DNA from 3 places in the Yimella sp. NH-Cas1 genome. Region 3 is predicted to be linked to each of the others. Evidence: riboswitches for the same ligand, from Rfam matches in the RefSeq annotation. Region 3 holds a riboswitch; each other region holds the start of a gene.
The links. A riboswitch is a leader RNA that binds a small molecule or an ion and turns the genes downstream of it on or off. The one in region 3 is predicted to bind thiamine pyrophosphate.
Positions count from the first base shown of each region.

Region 1 (5,175 bases), 1.2 Mb from region 3:
CCTCGGAGGAGTCGCAGTGGTGCTCGACCCCACCGATGCCGCCGGCGTAGGGCACCCGGATGACCATCGGCAGCGTGACATTGCCGGCGGTGCGGTTGTGCATCTTCGCGACGTGAGAAGCGATCTGTTCGAACGCCGGGTAGGCGAACGCGTCGAACTGCATCTCGACCACGGGCCGGAAACCGGTGTAACACAGGCCGATCGCGAACCCGACGATGCCGGACTCAGCCAACGGCGTGTCGAAGCAGCGGTCCTCGCCGAAGTCGCGGGTCAACCCGTCGGTGATGCGGAAGACGCCGCCGAGGGTGCCGACGTCCTCACCGAAGACCAGGACGTCGTCGTTCTCGGTCATCGCATCGCGCAGCGCCTGGTTGATCGCCTTCGCGAAGGTCAGCGAGCTGGTGCGGGCAGGAGCGTCGATGGTGGTCATCGGGTCACCTCGTCGGCGGCCTGCAGTTCGCGGACGACCATGGCGCGGGCGTCCTCAACCTGAGGCGTCGTGGACTGGAAAACGTTGTCGAACAAGGACATCGGGTCGACAACGGGGTCGGCGTTCATGCGGTCTCGCAGGTCGGACGCCAACGCTTCGGCCTCCTGGCGGACCGCGTTGGCCTGGTCGTCGTTGAGCAGTCCGCGTGAACGCAAGTACGCCTCGAGACGCGCGATCGGGTCACGGTCGAGCCAGGCGCAGACCTCGTCGCCGGAGCGGTAGCGGGTCGCGTCGTCGGCGTTGGTGTGTGCGTCCATGCGGTAGGTGTGCGCCTCGATGAGGAACGGACCCTTGCCGGTGCGGCAGTGCTCGAGCGCCGCGTCCATGACGGCGAGCACCGCGGCCGGGTCGTTGCCGTCGACCTGCTCGCTGGTCACGCCGTAGCCGATTCCCTTGTACGCCAACGACGGTGCCTTCGTCTGCTTGGCGAGCGGGACGCTGATCGCGTACTTGTTGTTCTGCACGAAGAAGATCGCGGGCGCATCGAAGACCGCCGCGAAGTTCAGCGCCTCGTGGAAATCGCCCTCGCTGGTCGCACCGTCGCCGATGAAGCCGAGCGCGACGGAGTCCTCACCGCGACGTTTGAGACCGTAGGCCGTGCCGGCCGCGTGCACCAGTTGCGTCGCCAGCGGAGTGCACTGGGCGGCCGTGCGGTGCTTCATCGGCTCGTACCCGCAGTGCGCGCTGCCGCGCAGCAGGGTCAGCACCTCGACCGGGTCGATGCCGCGGGTCACCAGAGCCATCGACTCGCGATAGGTCGGGAACATCCAGTCGCGCTCGGTGAGCGCACGGATCGCAGCGACCTGGCAGGCCTCCTGGCCACGCGAGGACGGATAGACCGCCAGCCGACCCTGTTTGGTCAGAGCGGTCGCCTGCAGATCGAAGCGGCGTCCGATCACCATGTGCCGCCAGACGTCCTGGAGCCGGTCGGCGTCCGGCATGACATAAGGACGACGGGTGCCGGTCTGGGTGACCTCGGCGCCGGTCGGGTCGATCAGCTGCACCGGTCGGGCCGAGGGCAGGAGGTCCTCGATCGCCGGATCATGGACTGTGGTCTGCATCACACTATCGTCGCTATCCGGGCCGACTGGCTCAAGTTCGGCACAAAGGAGTGGATGATCGGCTCATGAATGCCGAAGACAAGGTCAATTCGTCCAGTAGTGATGCACGCTCCGCACCGACGGCTGGACGATCGGCAGCGGCCCTGGACGTGGTTGATTCACGCATCCTGGCGGCGTTGCGCGAGGATTCCCGGCTGTCCGTGCGAGCGCTTGCCGAGAAGCTGCATCTGAGTCGGGCCGGGGCCTACGCGCGCATCGAGCGATTGCGTGAACGAGGAGTGATCACCGGCTTCACGATCGCCATCGATCCGGCGGCGGCCGGCCTGACCACCACGGCGTACGTGGCGATCAACATCGAGCAGAACACCTGGCGCCGGGTCAGCGAGGAACTCGCGACGTTGCCCTATCTGGACACCATCTCGCTCATGGGTTCGGACTTCGACGTCCTCGTCCAGGTGCACGCGCCCGACAATGCCTCGCTGCGCACGCTCGTCCTCGAACGCATCCAGGCCATCCCGGGCGTCCTGGGCACCCGCACCTGGCTGGTGTTCGACGAGTCCCGTGGGGTCGGGACTCCGTGGGAGGCGTGAGCACATGGCTGTGCCTCCCGCTGCGAGCGGGGGATTCCGCGGCGGGAGGCACATGTCAAGCTGCGTGCGCCCTATGGACGACAAGGCTTGTCGGACTACTGGCCCTATGTCGCAGCCGGGAACGCGGTCGCTCTGGCGCTGCCGACCTACGAGCCGCTGACCGGGTGGACGGCAGCGAAGCACACGTGGCCGCCGCGGCATCGCGGTACTCGTGGTGGAACCAACTGTCCGACCACCACCCGCGTGCGGCGCGGGATCTGTGGAGCTGACGCGGACCACGTCCGGACATACAGATTCCAGATCACGACGGGCCGCGCCGACAGCAGCGTCGCGGCCCGGGCGGCCAGAAGCGACCCGGTTGGCCGGACGTGAGGCTGTTGGTCAGGCCTTCTTGGCGGCCTTCTTCGTTGCCTTCTCCAGCGCCTTCTGGTGCTCCTTGACGACGACCTGCGGCGGGTGACCGGCGGTCTTGGTCCAGAATTCGGCGGCCTTGCGCTCACCCAGCGCACGCACACCCTGCGCGACGGCGGCGGCGAGCAGGACGAACAGCGCGGTCTCCTTGGCGGAGTAGTTCGGGTCGTGCTTGCCGACCGGCGCCGGCTGTCCGGTGACTGCGTGCCAACCCTGGTTGGTGACCTTGTTGGCGATCTGAGTTGCCGCCACACCGGCCGCAGCCGCGACGATCTTCCACACCACAGAGCCCATGAGTTCCTCCAAGTCAGCGGCCGTCACCGGCCGGTCGGGTCGATTTGTCTGGTCAGAGCCTGCCATGTTTCGCCCGGCTTGCACGTTTGCGCGCCCGATGATTCGGGCTGTGATCCCGGCCGCATGGAACGGCCGCCGACAAGACGCCGGCGAGACGGTGTAGCGTCCGATGCGGAAACGACAGGGGAGCGCACGGTGCGCTGAGAGTGCGGCGATCGGGCCGCAGACCCTCGAACCTGATCCGGTTAGTACCGGTGTAGGAAGTCGAGCCCCTCCTTGCATCCGAGGAGGATCAGTTGTTCCGGAGAACCTTCACCACCGCGTGCTGCGGCACCCTCGCCCTGGCCATCGCCGGCTGCTCGACCACCGGCGACGACAAGCCCGCAGCGACATCGTCCGGCAAGGTCACGACCGTCAAGCTCGTCACTCACGAGTCGTTCGTGATCCCCAAGGACGTGCAGGCCGAGTTCACCAAGACCACGGGATACCAACTGCAGGTGCTCGCCTCCGGGGACGCGGGCAAGCTCGCCAACTCGGTCGTACTCGCCAAGGGCAACCCGACGGGCGACGTCGTGTTCGGCATCGACAACACCTTCGCTTCCCGGGTCATCGATTCCGGCGCCCTCGCCGCCAACGAACCGAAGGCACTCCCGAAGAGCGCATCGAAGTACGCGTTGCCCGGCGAAGCCGCGCAGTCGCTCGCTCCGATCGACTTCGGTGACGTGTGCGTCAACGTCGACGACGCCTGGTTCGCCGCGAAGAAAAAGGCGAAGCCGCAAAGCCTGGACGACCTCACCAAGCCCGAGTACAAGGACCTCTTCGTCACGCCCGGTGCCGCGACGTCCTCGCCCGGTATGGCCTTCCTGCTCGCCACTGTCGCGAAGTACGGCGACGACGGTTGGCAGGACTACTGGAAGAAGCTCAAGGCGAACGGCGTGAAGGTCACCAGCGGTTGGAGCGACGCGTGGGGCGTCGACTACACCGCCGGCGGCGGCAAGGGGACGCGTCCGATCGTGTTGTCGTACAACACTTCTCCCGCCGACACGATCAAGGACGGCAAGCCGACGACGTCCGCCATGACGGACTCCTGCTTCCGGCAGGTCGAGTACGCCGGCGTGCTGAAGGGCGCGAAGAACGAGCCCGGCGCGAAGGCGTTCATCGACTTCATGCTCGGCAAGAAGTTCCAGGCGTCGATGCCGAAGAACATGTACGTCTTCCCGGTCGATGATCAGGTGAAGCTGCCCGACGCCTGGCAGACCGCGGTCAAGGTGCCGGACAAGCCGTTGCACGTCGACCCCACGAAGATCACGAAGAACCGGGACGACTGGCTGCGCCGCTGGCAGGACGCCGTCTCCGGGTGATGCGTACTCGCCTCGGGCGATCGCTCGTTCCGGCGCTCGCAGCACTGATCCCGCTGGCCTTCCTGGCGGTGTTCTTCCTGCTGCCCGTGTCGGCGATGGTCGCCCGAGGCCTGCACCTCGACGGGCAATGGTCCTTGGACGCGGTACGTGACGTCCTGACGCGGCCACGCACCCGCCGCGTCGTCTGGTTCACTGTGTGGATCAGCTCGCTCGCGACGCTCAGCACCGTGCTGCTCGGCGTGCCGATCGCGTACGTCACCTACCGGCTGAAACTGCCGCTGACGGGGCTGGTGCGCGGGCTGCTGGTGATGCCCTTCGTGCTGCCGACCGTCGTGGTCGGCATCGCGTTCCGCAGCCTGCTGTCGACGTCCGGTCCCTTGGGTTTCCTGGGTTGGGACGGCTCGTGGCAGGCGATTCTCGCCGCCCTGGTGTTCTTCAACATCGCGGTGGTCGTGCGCACCGTCGGCGGACGCTGGCAGTCGCTCGATCCACGGCAGGCCGAGGCTGCGGCCTCGCTCGGCGCGAGTCCGTGGACGGTGCTGCGAACCGTCACTCTGCCGGCGTTGCGTCCGGCCGTCGTCTCCGCCGCGATGGTGGTGTTCCTCTTCTGTGCCGGGTCCTTCGGCGTGGTGCTGACACTCGGCGGGGTGCGCTACTCGACGGTCGAGACCGAGATCTACCTGCTGACCACGAACTTCCTCGACCTGCGCGCCGCCGCGGTGCTGAGCCTGCTGCAGGCACTGGTCGTGATCTCACTGCTGTTGCTGACCGAACGCATCACCGACCGTGGCGAGACCCGTCTTCGATCGGGCACCTCTGTGCAGCAACGGGTTCGGCGCAGCGATCTGCCTCACGTACTGCTCACCGGCGCCGCGTTGATCTTCGTGCTGGCGCCGCTCGTCACCCTCGTCGCCCGGTCGCTGCAGGTCGGTGATGGCTGGGGCTTGGGCCATTACCGCAAGCTCACA
Region 1 is NZ_JAKSGG010000003.1:169,892-175,066, forward strand. It holds gene MF407_RS01185 (alpha-ketoacid dehydrogenase subunit beta) at 1-430, opposite strand, end outside; gene MF407_RS01190 (thiamine pyrophosphate-dependent dehydrogenase E1 component subunit alpha) at 427-1,551, opposite strand; gene MF407_RS01195 (Lrp/AsnC family transcriptional regulator) at 1,617-2,141, shown strand; gene MF407_RS01200 (DUF4235 domain-containing protein) at 2,523-2,846, opposite strand; TPP riboswitch at 3,019-3,126, shown strand; gene MF407_RS01205 (thiamine ABC transporter substrate-binding protein) at 3,143-4,207, shown strand; gene MF407_RS01210 (iron ABC transporter permease) at 4,207-5,175, shown strand, end outside.
Region 1: linked by a shared signal. The riboswitch ahead of MF407_RS01205 (thiamine ABC transporter substrate-binding protein) and the one ahead of thiM (hydroxyethylthiazole kinase) in region 3 are both predicted to bind thiamine pyrophosphate.

Region 2 (5,175 bases), 510 kb from region 3:
TACCCATGGACGGCCGCCGTCACGGGCAGCTGCGACCGTCGGCAGGATCGCTGCCGCGGTCTCCTCGCCCAGAGCAGCGAGGTTCACCAACAGCGCGTCCGCGCCCCGGACGAGGGTGGGTGCCTCGCCGATCGTGGCGGTCATCAGTGGACGGGCACCGGCGGCGAGTAAACCATCGGCGACGAACGGCGCGGATACGGCTCCGGTGAGGCAGTGGACCAACGGGGCCTTCACTCTCATTGCGTCCAGGATCGATGCAACATCAGGAGTGTGCATGGGAGGTCTCCTTCGCAGCAGGGTGAAGGTCGAGTTGTCGGACGTCGTCGCGCGGCCCCAGGTGCCCGCAGGAAGCCACGAGCAGACCGGCGAGCACCAGCAGAGCCACGACAGCCGTCCGATGACCGATCGCGTGCTGCAGTTGCGGCAACCAGAAGGGATGCAGCGCGGGGACGATGATCGACAGGCTGTAGGCCGTGCCGTAACCGGTCGACCTGATGGCTGCCGGAAAGCCTTCGGCGAGATAGGCGCCGACGGGTCCGTAGCCGCAGACCGTGATGACCTGCAACAGACACGCGAGGGCCATCGCGCGCCCGATCTGGGAGGTGCCGACCAGCTCGAGCCAGACCAGCGGTCCACTCACCGCCGCCAGCAGACCCCACAGGACGAAGAACCGTCTACGGCCCACCAGCGTCGACAGGTGACCGGTGCACGCCATGACCATCGCCTGCGCGACGGCGGCCGCGCCCATGATCCAGGCCGCGGTCGTGGTGTCCAGGCCGACGCTGCGACGCAGCTCGTCCGGCAACGCGATCACGACCAGGTTGGTCATCATCCACAGGCCGGTCATCAGCCCGAACAGTTGCCAGAACGAGCGGCGGTGCTGTCCGATGAGCAAGTCCCGCAACCCGATTCGTGAGCTTGCGGCCGCTGTTGCGCGGTCGGCGACCTGGCGTCGGTAGAAGTGCAGCAGAGTCAGCGAGGCAACGCCGCCGGCGACGAAGGGTACCCGCCAACCCCAGGTTTCGTAGGCGCCGGGATCAAGCAGCGACAGCAGCGCCCAGGTGGTGAAGGCGATCGTCGCCTGCGCCCACGGTGCCATCGACATGATCAGCCCTGAGTAGAGACCGCGCAGGCGCGGACGCGACCATTCCATCGCCAGCGGGATGGCGGCCGAGTACTCACCGGCGACGAACACGCCACCCAGGAAGCGCATCGCCAGGATCCACCAGATCGCCGCGGCGCCGATGACCTCATGGGTGGGGGTCACCGCGATACCGAGGGTGCACGTGGCGGTTCCACCGATCGCCACGGTCGCGGTTCGGGTGCGTCCGAACCGGTCGCTGAGCCGGCCGAAGACGACGCCACCCACGGGTCGTCCCAGCAGCATCGCCATCACGACGATCGTCGCGCCGGCAGTGCCACCGTGCGGGCCGGTGATGGCCGGAAGGGCAGGGGCCAGCGCGACGAGGGGCAGGAAGATGTGGACCTGATCCACGAAATTGCCGGCCACTCCGCCCCGCAGGGCGGCGCGGCCCTGCGGGGAGAGGGGGTCGGTGTGTTCGCGGTCGGTGACCGCTGCGCTCACTGGGCCGCGTCGACGTAGACGCTGGCGCCGAGCTCGATGAACTCCCGGGACTTGTCCCGCATCCCATCCATTGCCGACTTGTGTTGATCCCGGATGTCCTGACTGATTCGCATCGAGCAGAACTTCGGTCCGCACATCGAACAGAAGTGCGCCGTCTTGGCGCCTTCGGCCGGCAGCGTCTCGTCATGGAAGGCGATCGCTGTGTCGGGGTCGAGCGAGAGCGCGAACTGGTCGTGCCAGCGGAACTCGAAGCGTGCCTTCGACAAGGCGTCGTCGCGCACGCGCGCTCCGGGGTGTCCCTTGGCGACATCGGCCGCGTGCGCCGCGATCTTGTAGGTGATGACCCCGGTCTTCACGTCATCTCGGTTGGGCAAGCCCAGGTGCTCCTTGGGGGTGACATAGCACAGCATCGCCGTGCCGTGCTGGGCGATGACTGCGGCACCGATCGCGGAGGTGATGTGGTCGTATCCCGGCGCGATGTCGGTGACCAGCGGACCGAGCGTGTAGAACGGCGCTCCGTGGCACCATTCCTGTTGCAGTTCAACGTTTTCCGGCACGAGGTGCAGGGGCACGTGTCCCGGGCCCTCGACCATCACCTGCACGTCGTGCGCCCAGGCGCGCTCGGTGAGTTCGGCCAGGGTCCGCAGTTCGGAGAACTGGGCCTCGTCGTTCGCATCGGCCACCGATCCGGGACGCAGTCCGTCGCCGAGGCTGAATGCGATGTCGTACTGGGCGAAGATCTCGCACAGCTCGTCGAAGTGGGTGTAGAGGAACGACTCCTCGTGGTGTGCCAGGCACCAGCCGGCCATGATCGACCCGCCACGACTGACGATTCCGGTGACGCGTTCGGCGGTGAGCGGGACGTACCGCAGGAGCACCCCGGCGTGGATCGTCATGTAGTCGACCCCCTGTTCGGCCTGCTCGATCACGGTGTCGCGGAAGATCTCCCAAGTGAGGGCCTCGGCGCGTCCGTCGACCTTCTCCAGGGCCTGGTAGATCGGCACCGTGCCGATCGGCACGGGGGAGTTGCGGACGATCCACTCGCGGGTGGTGTGGATGTCGTCGCCGGTCGAGAGGTCCATGACCGTGTCGGCGCCCCAGCGCGTCGCCCAGCTGAGCTTGGAGACCTCTTCCTCGATGGAGGAGGTGACCGCCGAGTTGCCGATGTTCGCGTTCACCTTGGTGAGGAACCGGCGGCCGATGATCATCGGCTCCGACTCCGGATGATTGATGTTGGACGGGATGATCGCGCGACCCGCCGCCAACTCCTCGCGAACGACTGAGACGTCGACGTTCTCGCGCAGCGCGACGTAGCGCATCTCGGCCGTCACTTTGCCCTGACGCGCGTAGTGCATCTGGGTGACGGTGCGACCAGGCTTGGCGCGCAACGGATTTCGTCGCTCACCGCGCCATTCGTCGGAAGCTTTGCCGCGACGGACGGCGGAGCGTCCGTCGTCCTGCAGGGTGCGTTCGCGACCCTCGTAGGTCTCGACATCGTCGCGGCTTTGGATCCAGCCGGAACGAGTGGCGGGTAGGCCGGCGGCAGGATCGCTGCCGGGTCCCGCGGTGCGGTAGACATGCACATCGGGATTCGGTGTGCCGTCGGGGGATTCGTCGAGGCTGATCGCGGTGACGGGCACGCAGATGTCGCCGTCGACGAGGTGGTGCAGGCGGTGCTTGGGATGAATCTCGGACATCGAGATCTCCTCACTTCCTTCGCCGGAATGACCCGGGCAGGTTCGGACGGTCCGAGCGGCGTCAGCTCGATCTCAGCCCTCTGCCGAGGGCTCCCGTGTGGGTGTCGCCACCGTAACCCATGTCACTTACGGTGTCGCACATGGTCCGTCCACCAGCTGTCGTCTCGATCGCCGGAAGTGACCCGAGTGGAGGTGCGGGAATTCAGGCAGATCTGAAGACCTTCGGCGCACTCGGTGCGTACGGCATGAGCGTTCTCACGGCACTGACTGCGCAGAACACGATCGGTGTGCAGAAGGTGTTACCAATCGATTCGGAATTCGTTGCGGCACAGCTTGATTCAGTGACGAGTGACGTGCGTGTCGACGGTGTGAAGATCGGTGTCCTGGGCTCAGCGGGGGTCGCTGAGGTGATCCGCCCGACGCTCGCGCACATGCGTGATCGCGGGGTGCCGATCGTGCTCGATCCGGTGCTGGTCGCAACCTCCGGAGACCGCTTCGGCGACGCGTCGGTGACGTCTGTGCTGCGTGACCTGCTGCCCGTTGTCAGCGTTGTGACACCGAACCTGTCGGAGGCCGCCGCATTGACCGCCACCCCTGTTGCGACCGACGAGCGGGGGATGCGCGATCAAGCCAGGAGCCTGCTCGACCTCGGTGTGCCCGCGGTGCTCATCAAGGGTGGCCACCTCGGGGGTGACGCGGTCGACCTGTGGGTCGACGCACACGGCTTCGAACGGTTCGCAGCCCCGCGTATCCGCACGTCCAATACGCACGGCACGGGCTGCAGCTTGTCGTCCGCGCTCGCCGCGCTGCGTCCGCGGCGGCCCGATTGGCACACCACCGTGACCGACGCAAAGGTCTGGCTGACCGATGCGCTGCGCGCGGCCGACTCGCTCGAGATCGGCGCCGGTCACGGGCCGGTGCACCACTTCCACCGATGGTGGTGACCGCCGTTGAGCGACCGGTTCGGGCCGTCCGGCGCGAGTCGCAGCGGCCGGAGTGTGGCCGATGACACACTCGTGCCATGGGTGCTTACAGCGACGAGTATCAGCGCAGCATGGCCGACCCCGAGGGCTTCTGGCTGGACGCGGCATCGGCAGTGCACTGGTTCAAGAAGCCGACCCAGGCGCTCGACGACACGAACCCTCCGTTCTACCGGTGGTACCCCGGCGCGCAGACCAACATCTGTTACAACGCGCTCGATCGCCACGTGATCGAGGGCCGGGCCGACCAGACGGCGTTGATCTACGACAGCCCGGTCACCGAGGTCCGGTGCAGCTACAGCTACGCCGAGCTGCTCGATCTGGTCGGGCGGGCGGCCGGGGTGCTGAAGGCGGTCGGTGTGGGCAAGGGCGATCGTGTGGTCGTGTACCTGCCGATGATTCCCGAAGCGGTGATCACGATGCTGGCCTGCGCCCGGATCGGTGCGGTGCACTCGGTCGTGTTCGGCGGTTTTGCGCCGGCCGAGCTCGCCGCCCGCATCGACGACGCGCGGCCCAAGGTCGTCGTCACCGCGTCGTGCGGCGTGGAGCGGACCCGCGTCATCCCGTACAAGCCGATGGTCGATGAGGCGATCGAGCGCGCCGAGCACAAGCCCGATCGCGTACTGCTGGTGCAGCGTCCGCAACTCCAGGCCGAGACGGGGGAGCGCGACATCGATTGGGCGACGGCGATGAAACCGGGCGCCGTCGAGCCGGCGGGCTGTGAGTCGGTCGCGGCAACCGACCCCCTCTACGTGCTTTACACCTCCGGCACGACCGGCAAGCCGAAGGGCATCGTGCGCGATCACGGTGGGTACCAGGTTGCGCTGCAGTGGTCGATGACGAACGTCTACGGCATGGAACCGGGTGACGTATGGTTCACCGCGTCGGACGTGGGGTGGGTCGTCGGCCACTC
Region 2 is NZ_JAKSGG010000003.1:867,648-872,822, forward strand. It holds gene MF407_RS04525 (hydroxyethylthiazole kinase) at 1-276, opposite strand, end outside; gene MF407_RS04530 (MFS transporter) at 263-1,585, opposite strand; gene thiC (phosphomethylpyrimidine synthase ThiC) at 1,582-3,282, opposite strand; TPP riboswitch at 3,280-3,389, opposite strand; gene thiD (bifunctional hydroxymethylpyrimidine kinase/phosphomethylpyrimidine kinase) at 3,423-4,226, shown strand; gene MF407_RS04545 (acetate--CoA ligase) at 4,304-5,175, shown strand, end outside.
Region 2: linked by a shared signal. The riboswitch ahead of thiC (phosphomethylpyrimidine synthase ThiC) and the one ahead of thiM (hydroxyethylthiazole kinase) in region 3 are both predicted to bind thiamine pyrophosphate.

Region 3 (5,175 bases):
CACCGCAAAGTCACCGGCATCTGCGCCGCCCGGAGATGGCCGGTCCCCTCCTACTCGGTGGTCTGGGACATCGTGCGGACCCTGGATCCCGGCATGGTCACCCTCGCCCTGGAGGGCGCAGCGTCCTACCGCGACAAGCACGAGCTGGTGCTACGCCGGCAAGCAGAGCTGCCCAACGCGATGTGGCAATCCGATCACACCATGCTCGACATCCTGGTGGTGGGCACCGACGGCAAGCCCGCACGGCCATGGCTGACAACGATCCTCGACGACTGCTCCCGGGCGGTCTGCGGCTACACAGTCTTCCTGGGCGCACCGTCGGCGATGAGCACCGCCCTGGCGCTGCGCCAAGCGATCTGGCACAAGACCGACCCGGCCTGGCCGATGTGCGGCCTGCCCGACGTGCTCTACGTCGACCACGGCAGCGACTTCACCAGTGACCAGCTCGCCCACACCGCCGTCGACCTCCACATCCGACTGATCCACTCCACCGTCGCCCGACCCCAGGGACGGGGCAAGATCGAGCGGTTCTTCGGCACCATCAACACCGAGCTACTCGCCACCCTGCCCGGACACATCACCGAAGGGCACCCCTGGCCGACACCGAAACTGTCCCTGGCCGCCCTCGATAGCGCCCTGGAGGCGTTCGTGGCCACCTACAACGACCGCACGCACAGCGAGCTCGGAACCTCCCCGCGCAGCGCGTGGATCGCCGATGGCTGGCTGCCCCGAATGCCCGAGAGCCTGGAAGACCTCGACAGACTGCTGTTGACCGTCGCCAAGACCCGCGTCGTGCGCCGCGATGGCATCCGCTTCCAGGGTCTGCGCTACGTCTCGCCAACTCTGGCCGGCTACGTCGGACGCTCGGTCGTGATCCGCTACGACCCCCGCGACATCACCGAGATCCGCGTCTTCGATCACGACGAATTCGTCTGCAAGGCCGTCAACCAAGAGCACCACGACCAGAAGGTCAGCCTCAAGGAGATCCAGGCCGCGCGCAACGCCCGCCGCCGGGCGCTGCGAGCCGGCATCAACGAACGCATCGCCCTCGTGGCCGCACCTACCGAGACGCCACGGATCACCGAAGCACCGGCTCCGGCGCCGAGGTCGGCGTTGAAGATCTACAAGGAGGACCTCAGGTGAGCCAGCGCTTCATCGTCACCAAGGAGCACCGCCGCTTCACCGAGTTCGCCGACGCCGTGCGCCGCGGGCACACCATCGGTTTGTGCTTCGGATCAGCCGGCGTAGGAAAGACACTCTCCGCGCGCCGCTACGCACACTACGAGAAGGCTCATGACCTGCTGACCTACTGGGGGCCGCGCTCCGACAACGACGCCAAGATCTACGCCGCCTTGAACCGGAGCCGCACCGTGCTCTACACCCCCAGCGTGCTGACCACCCCGCGGACCCTGAAGGACGAGCTGACCCAAGCCATCACCCGCACCAACATGTGCATCGAGCAGCACCTCGTACCTCCCGGCACGGCCACTCCCGAGGCCTGGGGATGGCGACACGGCAGGAACTACGTGGAGCTGATCATCGTCGACGAGGCCGAACGACTGCGTCCCGCCGCTCTGGAACTGCTGCGCGATCGCTACGACCGCGACGACATCGCCCTGATCCTGATCGGCATGCCCGGCCTGGAGAAGCAGTTCAGCCACTACCCCCAGTTCTACAGCCGAGTCGGCTTCGCCCACCAGTACCGGCCCCTGGGACAAGACGAACTGCTGTTCGTCCTCGAGCGACACTGGCGATCCCTCGGCAAGACCCTCGACCCCGACGACTTCACCGACGCCCAAGCCATCGCAGCCATCGCACGGATCACCCGCGGCAACTTCCGGCTCCTCGAACGCCTCTTCCCCCAGATCCAGCGGGTCCTGAAGATCAACGAACTCGACACCATCACCAACGACGTCATCGAAGCCGCACAGAGCACCCTGGTCATCGGTGTCACCTGACCCCGCCACGAAGCGACCGAAGAACCCCGCCATTCAGCAGACGAAGTCACACATTCGGACGCACTGTGGCGCGGCCAGCAGAGATGACCGATGTGTCCTACTGGGGTGTACCCCAGATGTCAGTTTTCGAAGTCCACTGCACGAGTGTCCGAAGTCGACTGCACATTTTAAGGTTGCGCAGCCGTTGTCTGGTGAGGCGCCATGGTGAGGGCTGCGGCGGCCAAGGAACGCCGTAGCGCAGCCGGGCACTGGTGACAGCACGCCCGGACGGTCCGAGGCGCGACCCTTTTGCGATCGCTGAAGCGAGGGCACGGTGCTGGGAACGGTGCGGATGTTAAGCTGGTGAATGACGCGGGGTGCCGTGCTGGTACGGCTGAGATCACACCCGTTGAACCTGATCTAGTTCGTACTAGCGAAGGGAACGTCGCCGATGTCGGCACCTTCTTCCGTCCCTACTGTCCCACTCGATGCTGCCGCTGTGGGCGAGGCCTTGGCTGCGATGCGCGGGCATGCCCCGCTGGTGCAGTGCCTGACCAACGTCGTCGTCGCTCAGTGGACAGCGAACGTCCTGCTCGCGGTCGGCGCCAGTCCGTCGATGGTGGACAACCCGGAGGAAGCCGGGCCGTTCGCCGCCGTCGCCGACGGGGTCCTGGTCAACCTCGGCACGCCCCAAGAGGCGACGGTGGCTGCGATGCACGGCGCGGTCAGTGCCGCCGCGGCGGCCGGCACCCCGTGGGTGCTCGACCCGGTCGGGGTGGGTGGGCTCGCCTGGCGCAGCCGGGTTGTCGTCGACCTGCTCGCCCACGCCTCCCCGGCACTCGTCCGTGGCAACCCCTCAGAGATTCTCGCTTTCGCCGGTGGGGGCAGCGGTGGGCGGGGTCCGGAGAGCGTCGACGCCGCCGAGGATGCCCTCGACGCCGGCCGGGCGCTGGCCCGGGAGCACGGCACCATCGTCGCGGTCTCCGGGGAGGTCGACCACCTCACCGACGGCACCCGGCTGGTGCGGGTGGCCAACGGCCATCGATGGTTGACCCAGGTCACTGGCGGTGGGTGCGCGCTGGGCGCGCTCATGGCTGCCTTCGCCGCCACCACCGACGACCCGCTCCTGGCCGCCACGGCCGCGACCGCGACGTACACCGTGGCCGCCGAGGTCGCGGCCGAGCGTGCCGCCGGGCCGGGGAGCTTCGCCGTTGCGCTGCTGGACTCTCTCGCCACCCTCAACCCGCAGGAGCTGACCGAGAAGGTGGTGCTCCGGTGACCCGCCGACCGGTGAACCTCAGCCTCTACCTGGTCACCGACACCGGTTTGTGCGGCCCACGGGGGTGCCCGCGACCGTGCAGGCTGCGGTCGCGGGCGGAGTCACCGTGGTGCAGTTGCGTGACCCGGGCGCCACCGACGCCCACTTCGTCGCCCTCGGCGTGGCGGTCCGCGAGGTGCTGGCGGGGACCGGGGTGCCGCTGATTATCGATGACCGGGTCCACCTCGTTCAGGACATCGGCGCCGACGGCGTCCACGTCGGTCAGCGCGACATGCCGCCTGCTCAGGCCCGGCAGTTGCTCGGGCCGGACGCCATGGTCGGGCTGTCGGTCAGCACGATCGAGCAGGTTCGCACAGCACGCGGGCTCGGTGACGGCGTCTTGGACTACCTCGGCGTTGGACCGGTGTGGCCGACGGCGACCAAGCCTGACCACGGCACTCCGATCGGCCCGGGCGGGGTGGCTGCGGTGGCCGCCGCGAGCCCGTGGCCGGTCGTCGCCATCGGCGGCATCACCACGAAACGCACCGGCATGCTGCGCCACAGCGGCGCCGCCGGCGTGGCGGTCGTCTCGACGGTGTGCGCCGCGGAGGAACCAGCCGTGGCGGCCGCGAGCCTGCGGGCCGCGTGGGACGGGCAACCGTGAACCCCCGCCCACCGATCGCGCTGACGATCGCCGGCTCCGATCCCTCCGGCGGGGCCGGTATTCAAGGCGACCTCAAGACCTTCTCCGCACTGGGTGCCTACGGCACCGCGGTGCTCACCTCACTGACCGCCCAGTCCACCCAGGGAGTCACCGGTGTCCACGTCGTCCCCGCGGACTTCGTCCGCGCCCAGCTGGACACCCTCGTAGACGACGTGGCGGTTGACGCCGCCAAGATCGGGATGCTCGCCTCCGCGGCCACCATCGAGACCGTCCTCGCCTTCCTCGACAAGCGCTCCGACGCGGTGCCGGTTGTGGTCCTCGACCCCGTCATGGTGTCCACCGCCGGTTCCCGGCTGCTGGCCGAGGACGCCGTCGAGCCGATGCGCCAACTCCTGCCGTACGTCTCCCTCATCACGCCGAACGTCCCCGAGGCCGCCGTGCTGCTCGACGCCGACCCCGCCGAAGACCTCGACACCATGCGCGCCCAGGCCATCGCGCTCCGGGAGCTGGGCGCCGCGCGGGTGCTGGTCAAGGGGGCCACCTCGGCGGCGACGCACACGCCACCGACCTGTGGCTCGACGACGCGGGCGAGCAGCTGCTGACCGGCCCGCGGGTAGCCACGGTCAACACCCACGGCACCGGGTGCGCCCTGTCCTCCGCGATCGCCGCACTCGCCCCGCGCACCGGGTCCCTGCTAGAGGCCACCCGCCAGGCCAAGACTTGGCTCACCGGCACCCTGCGGGCCGCCGACGCGCTCCACATCGGCCACGGACCCGGCCCCGTGCACCACTGCCACGACATCTGGAAAGACGAGAACGACTGGAAGGACAGCGACCGATGACCAGCCCACACACCTCCATGCCCGAGACGATTCGCGACCACGACGACACTGGCGTGTTCAGCACCGTGGCGTGGCATCGCACGGCCAGGGTCCGCGAGGCGATCGACGCGCTGCCCTTGTTGCACCAGCTGAGCGACGCGACCCTGGCGGAAGAGACGTTCCGGCACTACCTCGCCCAGGACGCGCTCTACCTGGCCGACTACGGCCGGGTCCTGGCCGCGGCCGCCGCTCAGGCCCAGGCGTCGGAGGAAATGGCATTCTGGGCGCAGGCCGCGCGGGAGGTGGTCGAGGTCGAGCGGCAGCTGCACGCCACCCACGTCACCGACCTCACCGCCGCCGAGCCCTCACCGACCACGGTTGCCTACACCTCCTACCTGCTGAGCCTCGCGACAGCGGGAAACTACCCGGTCCTCGCGGCCGGCATCCTGCCGTGCTTCTGGGTCTACGACGACGTCGGCACCCGTTTGAAGGCCGC
Region 3 is NZ_JAKSGG010000003.1:1,374,898-1,380,072, reverse strand. It holds gene MF407_RS06945 (Mu transposase C-terminal domain-containing protein) at 1-1,143, shown strand, start outside; gene MF407_RS06940 (AAA family ATPase) at 1,140-1,958, shown strand; TPP riboswitch at 2,301-2,397, shown strand; gene thiM (hydroxyethylthiazole kinase) at 2,437-3,216, shown strand; gene thiE (thiamine phosphate synthase) at 3,281-3,859, shown strand; partial or broken gene thiD (bifunctional hydroxymethylpyrimidine kinase/phosphomethylpyrimidine kinase) at 3,841-4,700, shown strand; gene MF407_RS06920 (TenA family protein) at 4,697-5,175, shown strand, end outside.